2 regions of the Streptomyces sp. NPDC051133 genome follow, and region 1 is predicted to be linked to the other one. Evidence: riboswitches for the same ligand, from Rfam matches in the RefSeq annotation. Region 1 holds a riboswitch; the other holds the start of a gene.
What was found. A riboswitch is a leader RNA that binds a small molecule or an ion and turns the genes downstream of it on or off. The one in region 1 is predicted to bind glycine.
Positions count from the first base shown of each region.

Region 2: it holds a riboswitch for glycine, as region 1 does, so the genes downstream of both, gcvP (aminomethyl-transferring glycine dehydrogenase) here and gcvT (glycine cleavage system aminomethyltransferase GcvT) in region 1, are expected to answer to the same signal.

Region 1 covers NZ_JBFBBK010000016.1:116,772-126,578, forward strand. Annotated here, with positions in the region: gene AB0N17_RS18510 (M23 family metallopeptidase) at 1-170, shown strand, start outside; gene AB0N17_RS18515 (hypothetical protein) at 432-554, shown strand; gene AB0N17_RS18520 (L-serine ammonia-lyase) at 858-2,225, opposite strand; gene glyA (serine hydroxymethyltransferase) at 2,326-3,591, opposite strand; gene gcvH (glycine cleavage system protein GcvH) at 3,606-3,986, opposite strand; gene gcvT (glycine cleavage system aminomethyltransferase GcvT) at 4,103-5,221, opposite strand; glycine riboswitch at 5,379-5,478, opposite strand; gene AB0N17_RS18540 (AAA family ATPase) at 5,658-6,326, shown strand; gene AB0N17_RS18545 (enhanced serine sensitivity protein SseB) at 6,403-7,197, shown strand; gene AB0N17_RS18550 (enhanced serine sensitivity protein SseB C-terminal domain-containing protein) at 7,336-8,148, shown strand; gene AB0N17_RS18555 (ABC transporter permease) at 8,413-9,420, shown strand; gene AB0N17_RS18560 (ABC transporter substrate-binding protein) at 9,491-9,807, shown strand, end outside.
Region 2 covers NZ_JBFBBK010000090.1:3,363-13,169, reverse strand. Annotated here, with positions in the region: gene AB0N17_RS43335 (mannose-1-phosphate guanyltransferase) at 1-163, shown strand, start outside; gene AB0N17_RS43330 (DUF881 domain-containing protein) at 353-1,204, shown strand; gene AB0N17_RS43325 (small basic family protein) at 1,201-1,533, shown strand; gene AB0N17_RS43320 (DUF881 domain-containing protein) at 1,539-2,375, shown strand; gene AB0N17_RS43315 (FHA domain-containing protein) at 2,566-3,402, shown strand; gene AB0N17_RS43310 (MerR family transcriptional regulator) at 3,447-4,181, shown strand; gene AB0N17_RS43305 (bifunctional nuclease family protein) at 4,267-4,740, shown strand; gene AB0N17_RS43300 (MerR family transcriptional regulator) at 5,014-5,658, shown strand; gene AB0N17_RS43295 (DNA polymerase IV) at 5,723-7,162, shown strand; gene AB0N17_RS43290 (PRC-barrel domain-containing protein) at 7,084-7,455, opposite strand; glycine riboswitch at 7,575-7,669, shown strand; gene gcvP (aminomethyl-transferring glycine dehydrogenase) at 7,838-9,807, shown strand, end outside.

The DNA.
Region 1 (9,807 bases):
CGGGAGATGTGGTGCGCGTCGGCCAACTCCTCGGTGAGGTCGGCAACTCGGGGCGCAGCACGGAACCGCATCTTCACATTCATGCCGAACGCGACGGAACGGGCCTGGATCTCCAGTTCATCGGCGTGATCGGTGGGCTGTACCGAGGTCGAACCATCCCCGCCCACTAGTCGCGCCGTTCACCATTCCGCCGTCACGTACTGGCCGGATCACATGCCGCCTACGCCGCGCCTGCCGGCGACCAGAATCCGGTACCCGGCGATGCGCAAGCTGGATGCTGACGAATTGGGGCGCTGGGCACCGAGTGGGTCTCGCGACGCACCCCGTAGGTCCGGCTTCCGATCGCGCGGGTGGGACGGACGAGCGCGACCGGCATTCCTCACCTTGCGCCCGAGGTTCAGCTCTTCTACAAGGCGAAGGCGACGCGGGACATGGACGAGACCGACTTCGAGGCGGCGCTGCCGCTGCTGGAGGGAGAACAACGGGTCTGGCTGTCGGAGGCAATCAAGGTGATCGCGCCGGACCACCCCTGGCGACGACGGCTCCTGGGCTGAGCGGCAGAGGCCGTGCGTGAGTTCGCGGTCAGGCCGCAGGGCTCGCGGTCTTCGGCCGGGAGGTGGCCACCTGGCCCATGGCTCGGTCGATCGTGATCTCGATGACCACGCGCTCGGGAGACGGACGCGCGGGCTGATCCGCTCCACAACCCGAGATGATCTCAGGACCGTCCCGATCGGTCCTGAGGCGACACGTGCCCAACGCCCGTGAAGGGCGGACTCTCCGGGGACTTTCCGCCGGGCAAGCAAGGAAGGCCCTGACAGCGTCGAAAGAAGCGAACGTGCTGGGCAGGGCTCGTTTCCCTAGCACTCGATGATGTTCACCGCGAGCCCGCCCCGGGCGGTCTCCTTGTACTTCACGGACATGTCCGCCCCGGTGTCCTTCATGGTCTTGATGACCTTGTCCAGGGACACCTTGTGCGAGCCGTCGCCGCGCATCGCCATCTTCGCGGCCGTGACCGCCTTCACCGAGGCCATGCCGTTGCGCTCGATGCACGGGATCTGGACCAGGCCGCCGACCGGGTCGCAGGTCAGGCCCAGGTTGTGCTCCATGCCGATCTCGGCCGCGTTCTCCACCTGCTCGGGGGAGCCGCCGAGCACCTCGGCGAGGGCGCCCGCGGCCATCGAGCAGGCGGAGCCGACCTCGCCCTGGCAGCCGACCTCGGCGCCGGAGATGGAGGCGTTCTCCTTGAAGAGCATGCCGATGGCGCCGGCGGCCAGCAGGAAGCGGACCACGCCGTCCTCGTCGGCGCCGGGGACGAAGTTGATGTAGTAGTGCAGGACGGCGGGGATGATGCCCGCCGCGCCGTTCGTGGGGGCGGTCACCACCCGGCCGCCGGCCGCGTTCTCCTCGTTCACCGCCATCGCGTAGAGCGTGATCCACTCCATCGCGTGCGCCGGCGCGTCGCCCTCGGCGCGCAGCTGGCGGGCGGAGACGGCCGCGCGGCGGCGCACCTTCAGGCCGCCCGGCAGGATGCCCTCGCGGGACATGCCGCGCTGCACGCACTCGCGCATCACCCGCCAGATCTCCAGCAGGCCGGTGCGGATCTCCTCCTCCGTGCGCCAGGCCCGCTCGTTCTCCAGCATCAGGGAGGAGATCGACAGGCCGGTCTCCTTCGTGAGGCGCAGCAGCTCGTCGCCGGTGCGGAAGGGGTACTTCAGGACCGTGTCGTCCAGCTTGATGCGGTCGGCGCCCACCGCGTCCTCGTCCACGACGAAGCCGCCGCCGACCGAGTAGTACGTCTTCGACAAAAGCTCCGTGCCGGAGGCGTCGTACGCCCATATGGTCATGCCGTTGGCGTGGTACGGCAGGGTCTTGCGGCGGTGCAGGACCAGGTCGTCTTCGAAGGAGAACGGGATCTCGTGCTCGCCGAGGAGCGAGATACGGCCGGCCGCCTTGATCTCCTCCACCCGCTCGTCGGCCGTCTCCACGTCCACGGTGCGCGGGGAGGCGCCCTCCAGACCGAGCAGCACCGCCTTGGGCGTGCCGTGGCCGTGGCCGGTCGCGCCGAGGGAGCCGTACAGCTCGCAGCGCAGGGACGCCACCGAGGACAGCACGTCCTCGTTGCGCAGCCGGCGTGCGAACATGCGCGCCGCGCGCATCGGGCCGACCGTGTGGGAGCTGGACGGGCCGATGCCGATCGAGAACAGGTCGAAGACCGAGATGGCCACGGATGACTCCTCAATGCGGGGGTGGTGCAAAAGGTGGTACAGGGGGCGGGCACCGCGCACGCCGTACGTCCAGTGTGCGCGGTGCTCCGCGGAAGGTGACTTACTTGTTCAGACCCGGGTAGAGCGGGTGCTTGGCGGCGAGCGCCTGCACGCGCGCCTTGAGGGCCTCGGCGTCGTAGGACGGCTTCAGCGCCTCGGCGATCACGTCCGCGACCTCGGCGAAGTCCTCGGCCGTGAAGCCGCGGGTGGCGAGGGCCGGCGTACCGATCCGCAGACCGGAGGTGACCATCGGCGGGCGCGGGTCGTTCGGGACGGCGTTGCGGTTGACCGTGATGCCGACCTCGTGGAGGCGGTCCTCGGCCTGCTGGCCGTCCAGCTCGGACTCGCGCAGGTCGACCAGGATCAGGTGCACGTCCGTGCCGCCGGACAGCACGTTCACGCCGGCCGCACGGGCGTCGGCCGCCGTCAGGCGCTCGGCGAGGATGCGCGCGCCGTCCACCGTACGACGCTGGCGCTCCTTGAACTCCTCCGAGGCCGCGACCTTGAAGGAGACCGCCTTGGCCGCGATCACGTGCTCCAGGGGGCCGCCCTGGAAGCCCGGGAAGACGGACGAGTTCAGCTTCTTCGCGAAGTCCTTCTTCGCGAGGATGATGCCGCCGCGCGGGCCGCCCAGGGTCTTGTGGGTGGTGGAGGTCACCACGTCCGCGTGCTCGACCGGGTTGGGGTGCAGGCCGGCCGCGACCAGGCCCGCGAAGTGCGCCATGTCGACCCAGAGGTAGGCCTCGACCTCGTCGGCGATCCGGCGGAACTCGGCGAAGTCCAGCCGGCGCGGGTACGCCGACCAGCCCGCGATGATCACCTTCGGGCGGTGCTCCTTGGCCAGGCGCTCGACCTCGGCCATGTCGACCAGACCGGTCTCGACGTCCACGTGGTACGCGACCACGTTGAACTGCTTGCCGGAGAAGTTCAGGCGCATGCCGTGGGTCAGGTGACCGCCGTGGGCGAGGTCCAGGCCGAGGATGGTGTCCCCGGGCTGGGCCAGCGCGAACAGGGCCGCCTGGTTGGCGGAGGCGCCGGAGTGGGGCTGCACGTTGGCGTACTCGGCGCCGAACAGCTCCTTGAGCCGGTCGATGGCGATCTGCTCGGCGACGTCGACGTGCTCGCAGCCGCCGTAGTAGCGGCGGCCCGGGTAGCCCTCGGCGTACTTGTTGGTGAGGACCGACCCCTGCGCCTCCATCACCGCGAGCGGCGCGAAGTTCTCGGAGGCGATCATCTCCAGCGTGGACTGCTGGCGGTTCAGCTCGGCGTCGACCGCGGCGGCGATCTCCGGGTCCAGTTCGTGCAGGGACGTGTTCAGGACGGACATACGGTTACGACTCCTCAGCCCGCGGTGAACGCGACGTACTCGTCGGCGGAGAGCAGGTCGCCCGGCTCGCCGGTGATCTTGACCTTGAACAGCCAGCCGCCCTCGAAGGGGGCCGAGTTCACCAGCGACGGGTCGTCGACGACGTCCTGGTTGGCCTCGACGACCTCACCGGTGACCGGGGAGTACAGGTCGGAGACCGACTTGGTCGACTCCAGTTCGCCGCAGGACTCGCCCGCGGCCACCGTGTCGCCGACCGCGGGGAGCTGGGCGTAGACCACATCGCCGAGCGCGTTGGCCGCGAACTCGGTGATGCCGACCGTCGCGACGCCGTTCTCGTCGGCGGCCGACAGCCACTCGTGCTCCTTGCTGTAGCGCAGCTGCTGGGGGTTGCTCATGGCCTGAATTCTCCTGTACGCGCGGGAGTGCTGATGAAGGGGGGACTGCTGGACCTGCCCGTGAGCAGGGAAAATGTGCGCAGGGTCACGTCAGGGGGACGTTCCGCGCCCAGTGTCTACTTCTGGCGCTTGTAGAACGGCAGCGCCACGACCTGGTACGGCTCGTGGCTGCCGCGGATGTCCACGCCCACGCCCTCGGCGCCGGGCGCGGCGTGCGCCGCGTCGACGTAGGCCATGGCGATCGGCTTGCCCAGCGTGGGGGAGGGGGCGCCGGAGGTGACCTCGCCGATCACCTCGCCGCCGGCGACGACGGCGAACCCGGCGCGCGGCACCCGGCGGCCCTCGGCGACCAGACCGACCAGGACGCGCGGCGGGTTCTGCTCGGCGCGGGCGGCGGCCCCGGTGAGCGCCTCGCGCCCGACGAAGTCGCCCTCCTTCTCGAACTTCACCACCCGGCCGAGCCCGGCGTCGAAGGGGGTGAGGGAGGTGGTCAGCTCGTGCCCGTACAGCGGCATGCCCGCCTCCAGGCGCAGGGTGTCCCGGCAGGACAGGCCGCACGGCACCAGGCCGACGCCCTCGCCGGCCTTGGTCAGCGCCTGCCACAGCTCGACGGCGTGCTCCGGCTTCACGAACAGCTCGAAGCCGTCCTCGCCGGTGTAGCCGGTGCGGGCGATGAGGGCCGGGACGCCCGCGACGGTGCCGGGCAGGCCGGCGTAGTACTTCAGGCCGTCCAGGTCGGCGTCCGTGAGGGACTTCAGGATGCCGGGGGACTGAGGGCCCTGGACGGCGATCAGCGCGTACGCGTCCCGGTCGTCACGGACCTCGGCGTCGAAGCCGGCGGCACGCTCGGTGAGCGCGTCCAGCACCACCTGGGCGTTGGAGGCGTTGGCCACGACCATGTACTCGGTCTCGGCGAGCCGGTAGACGATCAGGTCGTCCAGGATGCCGCCGTCGGCCTGGCAGATCATGGTGTAGCGGGCGCGGCCGACGCCCACGGAGGCGATGTTGCCGACCAGGGCGAAGTTCAGCAGGGCGGCGGCCTGCGGGCCGGTCACGGTGATCTCGCCCATGTGGGAGAGGTCGAACAGACCCGCCTTGGTGCGCACGGCCACGTGCTCGTCGCGCTCGGAGCCGTAGCGCAGGGGCATGTCCCAGCCGGCGAAGTCGGTCATCGTCGCACCGAGGGCGCGGTGCACGGCATCCAGCGCGGTGTGACGGAGTGCGGTACTGCTCATCGGTCGGTCGTCTCCCAGGGCAACAGGGATGGGGCGAGGAACGTTCCTCCCCATCTGTCATCGGAACCTGAGAGGTTCGCCATGACCGCCACAGGGACGACCACGGCTTGCACCTTGGGTGGAGCCACTGACGCAGCGGCCCGCTTTTCAGATGTGCCTCGCCCGCGCGGTAACGGGGCCTGAGAGATTCAAGGGAGGGACTTGCTCCTTCGGCGCCCCGGCACCAGTGCTGCCAGGGACTCTCCCGCGCGGATTCAAACGGCCGGTATGCAGTTGGCGGGCACATCATTGCACGCCGGGCCGTCCCTCGTCAGGGCCGCATCTGTAACCGGGCTGCGGCAGGACGCGCACCGAACCGCGGGACTTCGCGCATTACCTTCTCTTTACGCTACACGGGCATGGGTATTACCAGGCCTCCAGGGAAGGACGGACCACGGTGAAGAGGACCACGGCGTACGCCACCGCCACCGCCGTCGCGGTGCCGAAGCAGCCCTCCGCCCCGGCGCGCGAGCGCCGCGCCGGGCGGCCCGCCCCGGCCGTCCGCGACCTGCGCGACCGCGCCGGCCACAGCCCGCGCACGCTGGTCTTCGGGCCTCGGGACATCGCGGTGATCACCGGCCTGCCCGGCAGCGGCAAGTCCACCCTCATGCACCGTGCGGCCGCCGGGCGCCGCATCGACTCCCAGGACACCCGCGACCGCTTCGCGGCCCGCCTGCCCCGCTTCGTGCCGTACGCGCTCTACCGCCCGGCGGTCCGCGTGGCCCACTACGCCGCCCTGCGCCGCGCCCTGCGCGCCGGCGGGGGCGTCGTCGTGCACGACTGCGGCACGCAGCGCTGGGTGCGCGCCTGGCTCGCCCGCGAGGCCCGGCGCCGCGGCGGCACCCTGCACCTGCTGCTGCTCGACGTCCCGGCCGAGACCGCCCGGGAGGGCCAGCGCGAGCGGGGCCGGGGCGTCTCCCGCCACGCCTTCCGCCGCCACCGCCGTACGACCGCCCGGCTGCTGGATGCGGTCAGCCGCGGCGAGACGCCCGTCGGCTGCGGCTCGGTGGTGCTGCTCGACCGGGCGGCGGCGGACACCCTGAGCCGCGTGGAATTCACCGGCTGAGCGGGGCGGGACGACTGTCACCGCCACCCGCTAGCCTTCTGGGTCACAGCAGTGGTTCCCGGCAGGCGGCAGGCACATGGACTTCTCGGCGGCGGAATTCCCGGCGGACATCCCGGCACAGGCACACCCCCACCCGCACGGCGGTTGGCCCGGCAACGAGCTGGAGGAGGTGCTCTCGGCCTCCCTCGGCATACCCGCCGCGGCCGGCCGGATCGTCGAGGTCCTCGGCCGCAGCTTCCTGTGGATCCCCCTGCCGGGCGGCGGCGGCCCCGACAGCGGCGCGCTGGACCTGCCCACGCTGGACATCGAGGGCCAGGCGTACGTCCCCGTGTTCAGCTCCGAGGAGCAGCTCCGCCAGGTCGCCGGGTCCCACATGGCGTACACCGTCGCCCCGGCCGTGGAGTTCGCCCGCGGGCTACCCCCGCAGGTCGGCATCGCGGTGAACCCCGACGGAGTGGTCGGCGTCCCGGTCCCGCCGCAGGCGGTGGCCGAGCTGTGCCGCGCCGGCCGCACCCCGCTCGACGGCCCCGGCAGCGGCGGCAGGGTCCGCCTCTTCGAGCCCGACTGGCAGGACGACCCGGTCGACTTCCTCGCGGCCGCCTCCGCGGAGTTCGCCGGCACCGGGGTGGTCCTCACCGCCCGCCGCTGCCTCGCCGCGATCGAGACGGCCGACCCGGTGATGTTCGTCGGCGTCGAACTCTCCCGGTGGGAGGGCGACCTGCGGGCCCTGCCGCTGGAGGCCCTCGGTAAAGCCCTGGGCAAGATCCCGGTGCCGTGGCCGGTCAACCTGGTCCTGCTGGACGTGACCGACGATCCGGTGGCCGACTGGCTGAAGACGAACGTCCGTCCCTTCTACCAGTACGGCCACTGAGCCCACCCAGGGGCGCGGGGAACTGCGCGACCAGCCACAGGCGACCCGCACCCGCGCACGAAGCCGGCGGCCCCGAGCTGCTGGGCGCTTAAGCTGTTCACAAACGCGGGGCAACTCCCAGAAGGGCCGGTACAACAGGTGAGCGCGAGCCACAGCGGCAGCGTCGAGCACATGCTGCGCCAGGTCACCCCCGGACGCTACGACGCCTACGAGGCCCTGCTGCGCGCCCTCGCCACCCCCTCCTCCGGCCAGATCTGGATGCTCCTGTGGCACGGCCAGGCCGGCGCCCCGGACGCCCAGTACGGCGACATGGACGTGGACGGCTTCCACTACGCCCCCTGCGTCACCTCCGCCCAGGAGCTGTCGGCCAGTGGCTGGAACCGTTCCTACGAGGTCGTCGACGGCCTCGACGTGGCCCGCACCCTCTTCCCGGACCACTACGGCCTCTGGCTCAACCCGCACGCCCCGGGCGGCGGCGTCGGCATCACCTGGCTGGACCTGCGGCGCATCGCCACCGGCCTGGAGCGCCAGCCCGCCGGACCCCTCAGCCTGACCGAACCCGGCATCGAGGTCCCCCAGTTCTACGCCCTGCTCGCGCAGAACGCCCACCGCACCCCCGCGCTGCGCTCCCTGCGCCGCGCCTGGGTCCAGCCGGCGCTCGGGGCGCCGTACCTCGCCATCGGCCTGGACGTGTACGACACCTCGCCCGCCGCGGTCGACTCGGTGCGCGCGATGATGCAGCAGTCCGTCGGCGCCGTCCCGGAAGGGCTGCCGGTGTCCACGGTGGCCATGACGGACGAATACGACCCGGTCGTGATGTGGATGCGGACCCACGCCCGCCCGTTCTACGACCGCGAGGCCCACGCTGCCCCGCCCCAGCCCCAGGCGCCGCCCCGGACGCAGGCCCCGGCCGCCGGATACGGCTATCCGCCGGTGCACGGCGGCTACTGAGCCGCGACCCCGGGATCCGCCGTCCCCGGGGCCCCTGGCCGGGGCAATTGCGTCCGGTCACCGCAACTCGCTGTCCGTATAACAGGAAACGCCAGCTTGCATCACGGTTGCGCATCCTTTCACCGTCAAGGCTGGCGGCTGATCGCGCAAGCGTTGAAGACTCCCCCTTCAAGGGGTTCGCCCCTGTGTACGACGGACTGTTTGATGCCGCTACCAGCGGCAAGTGCGGGCCGGCTACCGCCGGTTGAGAGGGGTCCCAGCCTAATGACGGCACCATTGCACGAGCCGACCGCGGAAGCGGCCCCGGGCGCGGCCGAGGAAGCGGCGGTCGCCGCCACCGGCGCGAAGGCCGTTCAGGGCCGGTCGCTGGGGCGGATCGCCTGGGAGCGCCTCAAGCGGGACAAACTCGCCCTCACCGGCGGCGTAGTCGTGGTCCTCCTCATCGCGATCGCCCTGCTCGCGCCGGTGATCACGAATCTGGTCGGACAGGACCCGGACGTCTACCACCAGGGCCTGATCGACCCGCTGTTCAGCACCCCCAAGGGCTCCCTGGGCGGCCTGAGCGGCGACCACCTGCTCGGTGTCGAGCCGGTCAACGGCCGCGACATCTTCGCCCGCATCCTCTACGGCGCCCGGATCTCGCTGCTGGTCGGCTTCCTGTCGGCCGTGGTCGCCGTCATCCTCGGCACCATCCTCGGCATCCTGGCCGGCTTCTTCGGCGGCTGGGTGGACTCGCTCATCAGCCGCGTCATGGACGGCCTCCTGGCCTTCCCGCAGCTGCTGTTCATCATCGCGCTGGTCTCGGTCATGCCCAACCAGATGCTGGGCCTCACCGGTACGGGCGTGCGCGTCTTCGTGATGATCCTGGTCATCGGCTTCTTCGGCTGGCCGTACATCGGCCGTGTGGTGCGCGGCCAGACGCTCTCGCTGCGTGAGCGCGAGTACGTCGAGGCGGCCCGCTCGCTCGGTGCCGGGCAGTTCTACATCCTCTTCAAGGAGCTGCTGCCCAACCTCGTCGCGCCCATCATCGTGTACTCGACGATGATGATCCCCACGAACATCCTCACCGAAGCGGCACTCAGCTTCCTGGGTGTGGGCGTCAAGCCGCCCACGTCCTCCTGGGGACAGATGCTTTCGAGCGCGATCGACTACTACGACTCGGACCCCATGTACATGGTGATCCCGGGCGTGGCGATCTTCATCACGGTTCTGGCCTTCAACCTCTTCGGCGACGGCGTGCGGGACGCGCTCGACCCGAAGGCTTCCCGCTGAAGTGCCGTACCCCAAGCGTCCCGTGAGCTCATCCACGGGGTCTCTCATCAAATCCGGAGGATCCGAGATCGTGACTACCCAACGCACCTCAGGGCGGCGCAAGCAGGCCCTTGCCGCTGCCGCAGTGGTCGCCGGGCTGCTGACCACGGCGGCGTGCGGCGGTGGCAATGGCGACGGCGGCTCGAAGAACGGCGCGGCCGGCTTCAACGCGGCGGTCAACAAGGTCGCCCAGGCCGACCAGGTCAAGAAGGGCGGCACGCTGAAGTTCGTGAGCACGCAGGACGCCGACTCGTGGGACACCACGCGCGGCTACTACGGGTTCATGTGGGACTTCTCGCGCTACTACAGCCGCCAGCTGGTCACGTACAAGACCGAGCCGGGTGCCGC
Region 2 (9,807 bases), on a different contig from region 1:
GACCGACGGTGTGCGGGTCGTGGAGACCGACGGGCGCTGGGTGATGGTGCTGCCCGACCCGGCCGAGGCGGTCACACACCTGTGGGCCGAGGGACCCGACGACGCGTCCGCGCAGGCCCTGCTGGACGAGTGGTCGGGCGTCGTGGACAGCGCCGGACGGTAACACCGACACCACAGGACGGTAAAAGCGGCTGCACGCGTGCGTGCCGGACAAGTGTCCCCAAGGGGGCCTGTCCGGCACGCCGGTGGGGCCGTTCGGAGTAACGGGTCGCGACATGCGACGATGTGCGGCATGCCGCAGCAACCCCCCGTTCGGAGCAGCCCCCCGCGGCCGCAGCGTCCGGACGCCTCCATGTCGTTGATCACCAACGTCATGGACCACAGCCTCGACGACGGGTACGCCGAGGCTGCCGCCCGCAGAAAGGCCCAGGGGGAGGGCGGTGGCCTGCCGAAGACCCTCCGGGCCAAGCTGGGTCTCGCGGCCGGTCTCGTCCTCGCCGCGCTGGTCGTGACGGTCGGCGCGGCACAGGCGCGGGTGGCGGCGCCCGTGGTGGCGAAGGAGCGCCAGGAGCTCGTGGGCCGCATCGACAAGGAGACCGCCGACGCCGACAGGCTGGAAGGCACCGTCGACAAGCTGCGTGACGACGTCAGTGCGCGCCAGCGGGCGGCGCTGAGGTCGAGCGGCGGCAGCGCCGAGGCCGACCTGGTGGGCGTCCTGTCGGGTGCCACCGCGGTGCACGGGCCCGGCGTCAAGCTGGTGGTGGACGACGCCAAGGAGGCCAGCACCGGCGGTGACGGAACCAATCCGCGGGAGACCTCGGGCTTCTCCGACACCGGCCGGGTGCGCGACCGTGACATGCAGCGTGTGGTCAACGGGCTGTGGGCGTCCGGGGCCGAGGCCGTCTCCGTCAACGGGCAGCGGCTGACCGCCCTGTCCGCGATCAGGGCCGCGGGGGACGCGATACTGGTCGACAACAGGCCGCTGGTGCCGCCGTACACGGTGCTGGCGGTGGGTGACGGGGAACGGTTGAGCACCAGGTTCCAGAACGGCGCCGACGGCCTGTATCTGCACGCCCTGGAGCAGAACTACGGCATCCGCGCCACCATCTCCACGGAGGGTGACGTCAAGCTGCCCGCCGCACCCAGTGTGATCGTACGCACAGCACAGCCGTCCGCAGAGAAGAGTGAGAAGGGCACATCGTGATCGCCGTACTGGGCCTCGTCGTAGGAGTCGTGGCCGGCCTGTTGGTCCGGCCCGAGGTTCCGGCGGTCGTCGAGCCTTACCTTCCGATCGCCGTCGTCGCGGCGCTGGACGCCGTCTTCGGCGGCGTACGGGCCATGCTCGACGGCATCTTCGACGACAAGGTCTTCGTGGTGTCGTTCCTGTCCAACGTGGTCGTCGCCGCCCTGATCGTGTTCCTGGGCGACAAGTTGGGTGTCGGTGCGCAGCTCTCCACGGGTGTCGTGGTGGTCCTGGGCATCCGGATCTTCTCCAACGCCGCGGCGATCCGGCGGCACGTGTTCCGGGCGTGACACTCATGAGCGATCAGGAAGAGCGGCCGGAGAACAGGCTGCGCAAGGAACTGCCCGACGAGGTCCCCGCTCCCGCCCCGCAGGCCGAGCAGGAGTCCGAGGAGCGGCCCGAGGCACCGCTGACCGGCCGGCAGCGGCTGGTCAAGGGGCTGTGGCCGCCGCGTTTCACCCGCGCCCAACTCATCGTGGCCGTACTGTTGTTCGGCCTCGGCTTCGGGCTGGCCGTGCAGGTGGCGTCGAACAGCGACACCGACAGCGCGCTGCGCGGCGCACGTCAGGAAGATCTTGTTCGTATCCTCGATGAACTGGATTCGCGTACTCAGCGTCTTGAGGACGAGAAGCAGGGACTCGAAAAGCAGCGTCAGGAGCTGCAGAGCAGCTCCGACCAGGCCGCTGAGGCACGCAAGCAGACCGCCGAGAAGGAGAAGCAACTCGGCATTCTGGCGGGCACCGTGGCGGCCCAGGGTCCCGGCATCACGATGACGATCGAGGACACGAAGGGGACGGTCCAGGCGGACATGCTGCTCGACGCGATCCAGGAGTTGCGCGCGGCCGGCGCGGAGGCGATCCAGGTCAACGGAGTGAGGGTGGTGGCGAACACCTACTTCACGGACTCGGGCAAGAGTGTGAGCGTCGACGGGAACAAGATCAACGCGCCCTATCGTTTCAAGGTCATCGGCAAGCCGCAGGACCTCGAGCCGGCGCTGAACATTCCCGGAGGCGTGGTGCAGACCCTGGAGAAGGAGCAGGCCACCGCGACCGTGGAGCGGTCGGACAAGATCGTCGTGGATGCCTTGCGACAGGCGAAGCGGCCTGACTACGCTCGGTCGTCCTCCCAGTGAACCGGTGGTGCATGGGGTACGTCCGGCAGGGGCATGAGGTTGCGGGGGGTCGGCGCACCGAAGGGGTGGTGCGTGGTGGAAACTGTCTGGTGGTTACGGACGTTGTGAGAATGTCCGGCTCGGCCGGTGTAGGCAATCAGGGTTCGTCCTGCCCCACGGGCGGGTCTGTTTCGGTCAAGGGGAATCGCCCGTGAAGTTGTTTGCGAAGTTGTTCGGCAAGAGCGCGCGAGAGGGCAGGGGCAGCGACAACGCGACGGCTCGCCATCGCGCCCAGCCTGACGCGGAGGGCCAGCGCCCGCTGTTCCGTGACCAGGTCGCTGGTCCGGGCGGTGACATTTCGGGAGGCCAGGGCGGGGCGTCGGTTGACCCTGCCCAGTCCGGCGGCATAGGTTTCGGGCAACCGTCAACCTCAGGTACGGGTGGAGGGTTTGCCTCCGGCCCGTACGCGTCCAATGCCCCGGCGGGGCAGCCGCGGCAGGAGGATCCGTCCATGTCGGCCCTGGTGTGTACGAGGTGCGGTAACCGCAACGCGGAGAACGCCCGCTTCTGCTCCAACTGCGGCGCGCCGCTGCGCCCCGGAGTGGCGCCGGAGCGTGCCTCGGAGACGACGTCCACGATCTCGATCTCCGGCATCGAGGCGTACGACGCGGAGGTGACCGGTCAGACGGCGATGCCGGCGCTCTCTCCCGAGGCGCAGGCCGCGGTGGACGCGCTGCCGCTGGGCTCGGCGCTGCTGGTGGTGCGCCGGGGGCCGAACTCGGGCAGCCGCTTCCTCCTGGACAGCGACCTGACCACGGCCGGCCGTCACCCGCAGAGCGACATCTTCCTGGACGACGTCACGGTCTCGCGCCGGCACGTGGAGTTCCGCCGCTCCCCGGACGGCTCGTTCACCGTGGCCGACGTGGGCAGCCTGAACGGCACGTACGTCAACCGCGAGCGGATCGACCAGGTCGCTCTGTCGAACGGTGACGAGGTGCAGATCGGCAAGTACCGGCTGGTGTTCTACGCGAGCCGGCAGGGCATCTGACCCGCCCCCGGGCCGTTGTCCGGGGGGACCCCCAGGGAAGGTCCATGCTTCAAACACCGAGCGGCGGTGCCGGAAGCGGTACCGCCGCCAGGGACAGTGGGCTGATGAGCATCGGCACGGTGCTGAACGCGCTGCGCGACGAGTTCCCCGAAGTCACCATCTCCAAGATCCGCTTCCTGGAGTCGGAGGGGCTCATCGAGCCGCAGCGGACCCCGTCGGGCTACCGCAAGTTCAGCGCCGCCGATGTCGCACGGCTGGCGCACGTCCTGAGAATGCAGCGGGACCACTATCTGCCGCTCAAGGTGATCCGCGAGCACCTGGACGCCATGGAGCGGGGCGAGGCCGTCCAGCTGCCCCTCGTCGGGCGCCAGCGCACCGGGGACGACGTGCCGCAGCCGCCGGGCCCCACGGTGGCCCGGGTCGGCCGGGCCGAGCTGCTGGCCGCCGCGGACATCGACGACGGTGAGCTGAAGGAGTGGGAGTCCTACGGGCTCATCGCTCCTTTGGAGGACGGTGCCTATGAGGCCGAGGCCGTCACCGTGGTCGCGCTCGTCGCCGAGCTGGGCCGGTTCGGGATCGAGCCGCGCCACCTTCGGGTGATGAAGGCCGCCGCCGACCGGGAGGCCGGGCTGGTGGACCAGGTGGTGGCCCCGCTCAAGCGCCACCGCAATCCGCAGACCAGGGCCCATGCCGAGGCCCGTACGAAGGAGCTGGCGGCCCTCACCGTCAAGCTGCACGCGGCCCTGGTGAAGACCGCTCTCGGGGTCAGCCTGCCCTGAAACGGCGGGTGCCGCGGCGGCCGGATCGGGCACCTGTTCCCGGCCCGACTACCCAAACGTCCCGGGCACGGCCTAGGGTTGCTGTGTGAACGAGCTCGATGTCGTAGGTGTCCGGGTCGAAATGCCCTCCAACCAACCGATCGTGCTCCTGCGCGAAGTGGGGGGCGACCGTTACCTCCCCATCTGGATCGGGCCGGGGGAGGCGACGGCGATCGCCTTCGCCCAGCAGGGCATGGCCCCTGCGAGGCCGCTGACCCACGACCTGTTCAAGGACGTGCTGGAGGCCGTCGGCCAGGAGCTGACCGAAGTACGCATCACCGACCTGCGGGAAGGTGTCTTCTACGCGGAGCTGGTCTTCGCCAGCGGCGTCGAGGTCAGCGCCCGTCCCTCCGATGCCATAGCGCTGGCCCTGCGCACCGGCACGCCGATCTACGGCAGTGACACGGTGCTGGACGACGCGGGCATCGCCATTCCGGACGAGCAGGAGGACGAGGTCGAGAAGTTCCGTGAGTTCCTCGACCAGATCTCGCCCGAGGACTTCGGCACCAGCAGCCAGTGAGCACCGGCGCCCGGTGCGACGGTGGCCGGCCGCAGGGCCGGCCCACGGCTTCCGTGCGGCGGCTCGTACGGCCTTCGGGCGCGGCATGTGCCGGCGGCCAGTGAGAGCGTCCTACCGCCCTCCGCCAGTGCATTCGGCTAGCCTTTCCCCGCGGTGGGACACGGGAAACCACTCCTAGGGTGATTATCACTCGGCGTGCCGAGTGTGGCGATCGTTGACGCACCCCTGGTGACTGCCTACCGTCGAGAAGGCAGGTCAAGGACGGAGGTCGGCGTGAGAACCAGCGGCGACGGTACGGCTGGGGGTGCTCCCGTGGGCGGTTTCGGGGAGAGCGGTCCGTACCAGGTTCACAGCAACGCGGTCGACCACGCTCCGCAGCGGCCGACGGCGGTGCCGAACGGCGGAGGGGCGACGTCCATGGTGTCCGAGGAGATCGGCTATCGCGGGCCCACGGCCTGCGCGGCGGCCGGCATCACGTACCGACAGCTCGACTACTGGGCCCGCACCGGCCTGGTCGAGCCCAGTGTGCGGCCCGCCTACGGGTCCGGCACACAGCGTCTGTACAGCTTCCGGGACGTCGTCGTCCTGAAGATCGTCAAGCGCTTCCTGGACACCGGTGTCTCGCTGCAGAACATCCGGACCGCCGTTCAGCACCTGAGAGAGCGTGGCTTCCGCGACCTGGAGCGGATGACCCTGATGAGCGACGGCGCCACCGTCTACGAGTGCACCTCGCCGGACGAGGTGCACGCCCTGCTCCAGGGCGGTCAGGGCATCTTCGGGATCGCCGTGGGCGTGGTGTGGCGGGACGTGGAGAACGCGCTCTCCCAGCTGCACGGCGAGCGCATCGACACGGGCGAGACCCTCGTCGGTCACAATCCCGCGGACGAGCTGGCGCGCCGCCGCAACCGGGCGGTCTGACCGCCGTACTCCCGGGGCGCCCGCCGCCGTCGCATTGTCAGTGCCGTGGTGCAGCATCGGAGATGTGAGAAACGCGCCCACGATCCTGCATCTCGACATGGATGCCTTCTACGCCTCGGTGGAGCAGGCATCCAAGCCGAGCCTGCGGGGGAAGGCGGTCGTCGTGGGCGGGCTCGGGCCGCGCGGTGTGGTGGCCACGGCCTCGTACGAGGCCCGGGTGTTCGGGGTGCATTCGGCGATGCCGATGGCGCAGGCGCGCCGGCTCGCGCCGAACGCCGCGTACCTCGTGCCGCGGTTCTCCCTGTACCGGTCGGTCAGCGAGCAGGTGATGGCGTTGCTGCGGGAGCTGTCGCCGCTGGTGGAGCCGCTGAGTCTGGACGAGGCGTTCGTCGATCTGGAGGCCGGGGGAGCGGCCTGGGACGAGGAGTCTGCGCGGCTGACCGGGGTGAAGCTGCGCGCCGACATCCGGGAGGTCACGGGGCTCACGGGGTCGGTGGGGCTCGCCGCCTCCAAGATGCTCGCGAAGATCGCCTCCGAGGAGGCCAAGCCGGACGGTCTGGTGCTCATCGAGCCGGGCACGGAGCGTGCGCTGCTGGCGCCGATGACGGTGCGGACCCTGCCGGGGGTCGGGCCGGCCACCGGCGACCATCTGCGCAGAGCCGGGATCACCACGGTCGAGGAGCTGGCCGAGGCGGGGCAGGACGAGCTCGTCCGGCTGCTCGGCAAGGCGCACGGACAGGCGCTGTACGCCATGGCCCTGGCCCGGGACGACCGGCCCGTGGTGGCCGAGCGCGAGGCCAAGTCGGTGTCGGTCGAGGACACCTACGACGTGGACATCCACGACCGGCTGCGCATCGGCCTGGAGGTGCAGCGGCTCGCCGACCGGTGCGTGGGCCGGCTGCGCGAGGCCGGGCTGTCCGGGCGCACCATCGTGCTGAAGGTGCGGCGGTACGACTTCTCGACCCTGACCCGCTCCGAGACGCTCAGAGGCCCCACGGACGATCCGGCGGTCGTCCGCGAGGCGGCGGCGCGGCTGCTGGACTCCGTGGACACCACGGGCGGCGTACGGCTGCTCGGGGTGGGTGTCTCCGGGCTCGCCGACTACACCCAGGAGGACCTGTTCGCGCAGTTCGCGCAGGCCGTGCCGGCGCCTGTGGCGGAGGAGCCGGAGAAGGGCGCGGCCGAGGCGGTGGCGGAGCAGCCGGAGCCCGTCGGACGGCACTGGCGCGCCGGGCAGGACGTGTGGCACGCCGAGTACGGGCCCGGGTGGGTGCAGGGGAGCGGGCTGGGGAGGGTCACCGTGCGGTTCGAGACGCCCCAGTCGGCTCCGGGGAGAGTGCGGACGTTCTCCGTGGAGGATCCCGCGCTGCGGTCGGCCGACCCGCTGCCGCTGGTGTCGCCCCGGGCCCCGGAGGACGGCTGCGCTCAGGTCTCCTCCGACCCCGCCAGCTTGCCGAAGTCGTGGTCCGGGACCGAGGGCGGTGGAGCCACGTCGAGGCCGTAGTGGTGGTAGAGCTGGAGTTCCTGCTCGGGGGAGAGGTGGCGGCCCACGCCGAAGTCGGGGGCGTCCTTGATCAGGGCGCGTTCGAAGGGGACCTGGAGGGCGCCGTCGATCAGCTCGCTGGGCTCCAGGGGGACGAAGGCGTCGCGGGAGAACAGGCCGGTGCGTATGGCGGCCCACTCGGGTACGCCGGTCGCGTCGTCCAGGTACACCTCGTCGATGGTGCCGATCTTGGTGCCATTGCGGTCGAACGCCTTGCGGCCGATCAGGTTGCGCGGATCGATGTCGGTCTGCACGGTCCCTCTCCCTCCACGTGGTCGCAACTCATCCGTAAGCACTACAAAAGAGCACATTCAAGGAGGCGGCCACTCGAGGGCCGGGGCGTTGACCTCGCTGGTAGGCTGACAGCGGCTGCTGACCCCGTGCGGGAGAGTCCTCCGACCACCTCGGAGGCGCCGAAGGAGCAAATCCTCCCCGGAATCTCTCAGGCTCACGTACCGCACGGACGAGGTCACTCTGGAAAGCAGGGCGGGCGTCGACGGCTTCCGCTCTCACCGACGGTGAAAGCCGGGACATGCCCGGTGAAGCTCTCAGGTTGAGATGACAGAGGGGGAGGCCGTCGGGGTACCCGCGCCGTGGTGCCCCTCGAAGGTCGCGTCAGACCAGGAGGCCTCCGCAATGACCGCCCACCGCATGCCGCTCTCGGAGCTCGAAGCGGGCATTCCCTTCGAGCAGCGCCACATCGGCCCCGACCATGAGGCGCGGGCCAAGATGCTCGCGCACGTCGGCTACGGCTCGCTCGACGAGCTGACCGCCGCCGCGGTCCCGGATGTGATCAAGAACGCCGACGCCCTCGACCTGCCTGGCGCCCGCACCGAGGCCGAGGTGCTCGCCGAGCTGCGCTCGCTCGCCGACCGCAACCAGGTCCTCGGCTCCATGATCGGCCTCGGCTACTACGGCACGTTCACCCCGCCGGTCATCCTGCGCAACGTCATGGAGAATCCGGCCTGGTACACGGCCTACACGCCGTACCAGCCAGAGATCTCCCAGGGGCGGCTCGAGGCCCTGCTGAACTTCCAGACCATGGTCGCCGAGCTCACCGGCCTGCCCACCTCGGGCGCCTCCCTCCTCGACGAGGGCACGGCCGCCGCCGAGGCGATGGCGCTGTCCCGGCGCATGGGCAAGAACAAGAAGGGCCTGTTCCTGATCGACGCGGACGCGCTGCCGCAGACCATCGCGGTCATCCAGACGCGGGCCGAGCCGACCGGTGTCGAGGTCGTCGTCGCCGACCTCGGCGAGGGCATCCCGGCCGAGCTCGCCGGGCGCGAGATCAACGGCGTGCTGATCCAGTACCCGGGCGCCTCCGGTGCCGTACGCGACATCAAGCCGGTCATCGACCAGGCGCACGAGCTGGGCGCCCTGGTCACCGTCGCCGCCGACCTGCTGGCGCTGACCCTGCTGACCTCGCCGGGCGAGCTGGGCGCGGACATCGCCGTGGGCACCACCCAGCGCTTCGGTGTGCCGATGGGCTTCGGCGGTCCGCACGCCGGCTACATGGCCGTGCACGAGAAGTTCGCGCGCAGCCTGCCCGGCCGGCTCGTCGGCGTGTCCGTCGACGCCGACGGCAACAAGGCCTACCGGCTCGCCCTGCAGACCCGTGAGCAGCACATCCGCCGCGAGAAGGCCACCAGCAACATCTGCACCGCGCAGGTGCTGCTCGCGGTCATGGCCGGGATGTACGCGGTCTACCACGGGCCCGAGGGGCTGCGGACCATCGCCCGCCGCACCCACCGTTACGCGACGATCCTCGCCGAGGGCCTGAAGGCCGGCGGCGTCGAGATCGTCCACGGCGCCTTCTTCGACACCCTCACCGCGCGCGTGCCCGGCAAGGCCGCCGAGGTCGTCGCCGCCGCCCGGGAGAACGGTGCCAACCTGCGGCTGGTCGACTCCGACCACGTCTCCCTCGCCTGCGACGAGACCACCAACCGCGCCCTGCTGGACGCCGTCTTCTCCGCCTTCGGCGTCGCCGCCGACATCGAGGCGCTGGACGCGACCGCCGAGGACACCCTGCCCGAGGCGCAGCTGCGCACCGACGTCTACCTCACCCACCCGGTCTTCCAGCAGCACCGCTCCGAGACCGCGATGCTGCGTTACCTGCGCAAGCTGTCCGACCGCGACTACGCGCTCGACCGCGGCATGATCCCGCTGGGCTCCTGCACCATGAAGCTCAACGCGACCACCGAGATGGAGCCGGTCACCTGGCCCGAGTTCGGCCAGCTGCACCCCTTCGCGCCGGCCGAGCAGGCCGAGGGCTACCTCACGCTCATCCGTGAGCTGGAGGAACGTCTCGCCGAGGTCACCGGCTACGACAAGGTCTCCCTGCAGCCGAACGCCGGTTCCCAGGGCGAGCTGGCGGGCCTGCTCGCCGTACGCGGCTACCACCGCGCCAACGGCGACGAGCAGCGCACCGTCTGCCTGATCCCGTCCTCCGCGCACGGCACCAACGCGGCCAGCGCCGTGATGGCCGGCATGAAGGTCGTGGTCGTCAAGACCGCCGAGGACGGCGAGATCGACGTCGAGGACCTGCGCGCCAAGATCGAGAAGCACCGCGACGAGCTCGCCGTGCTGATGATCACCTACCCGTCGAC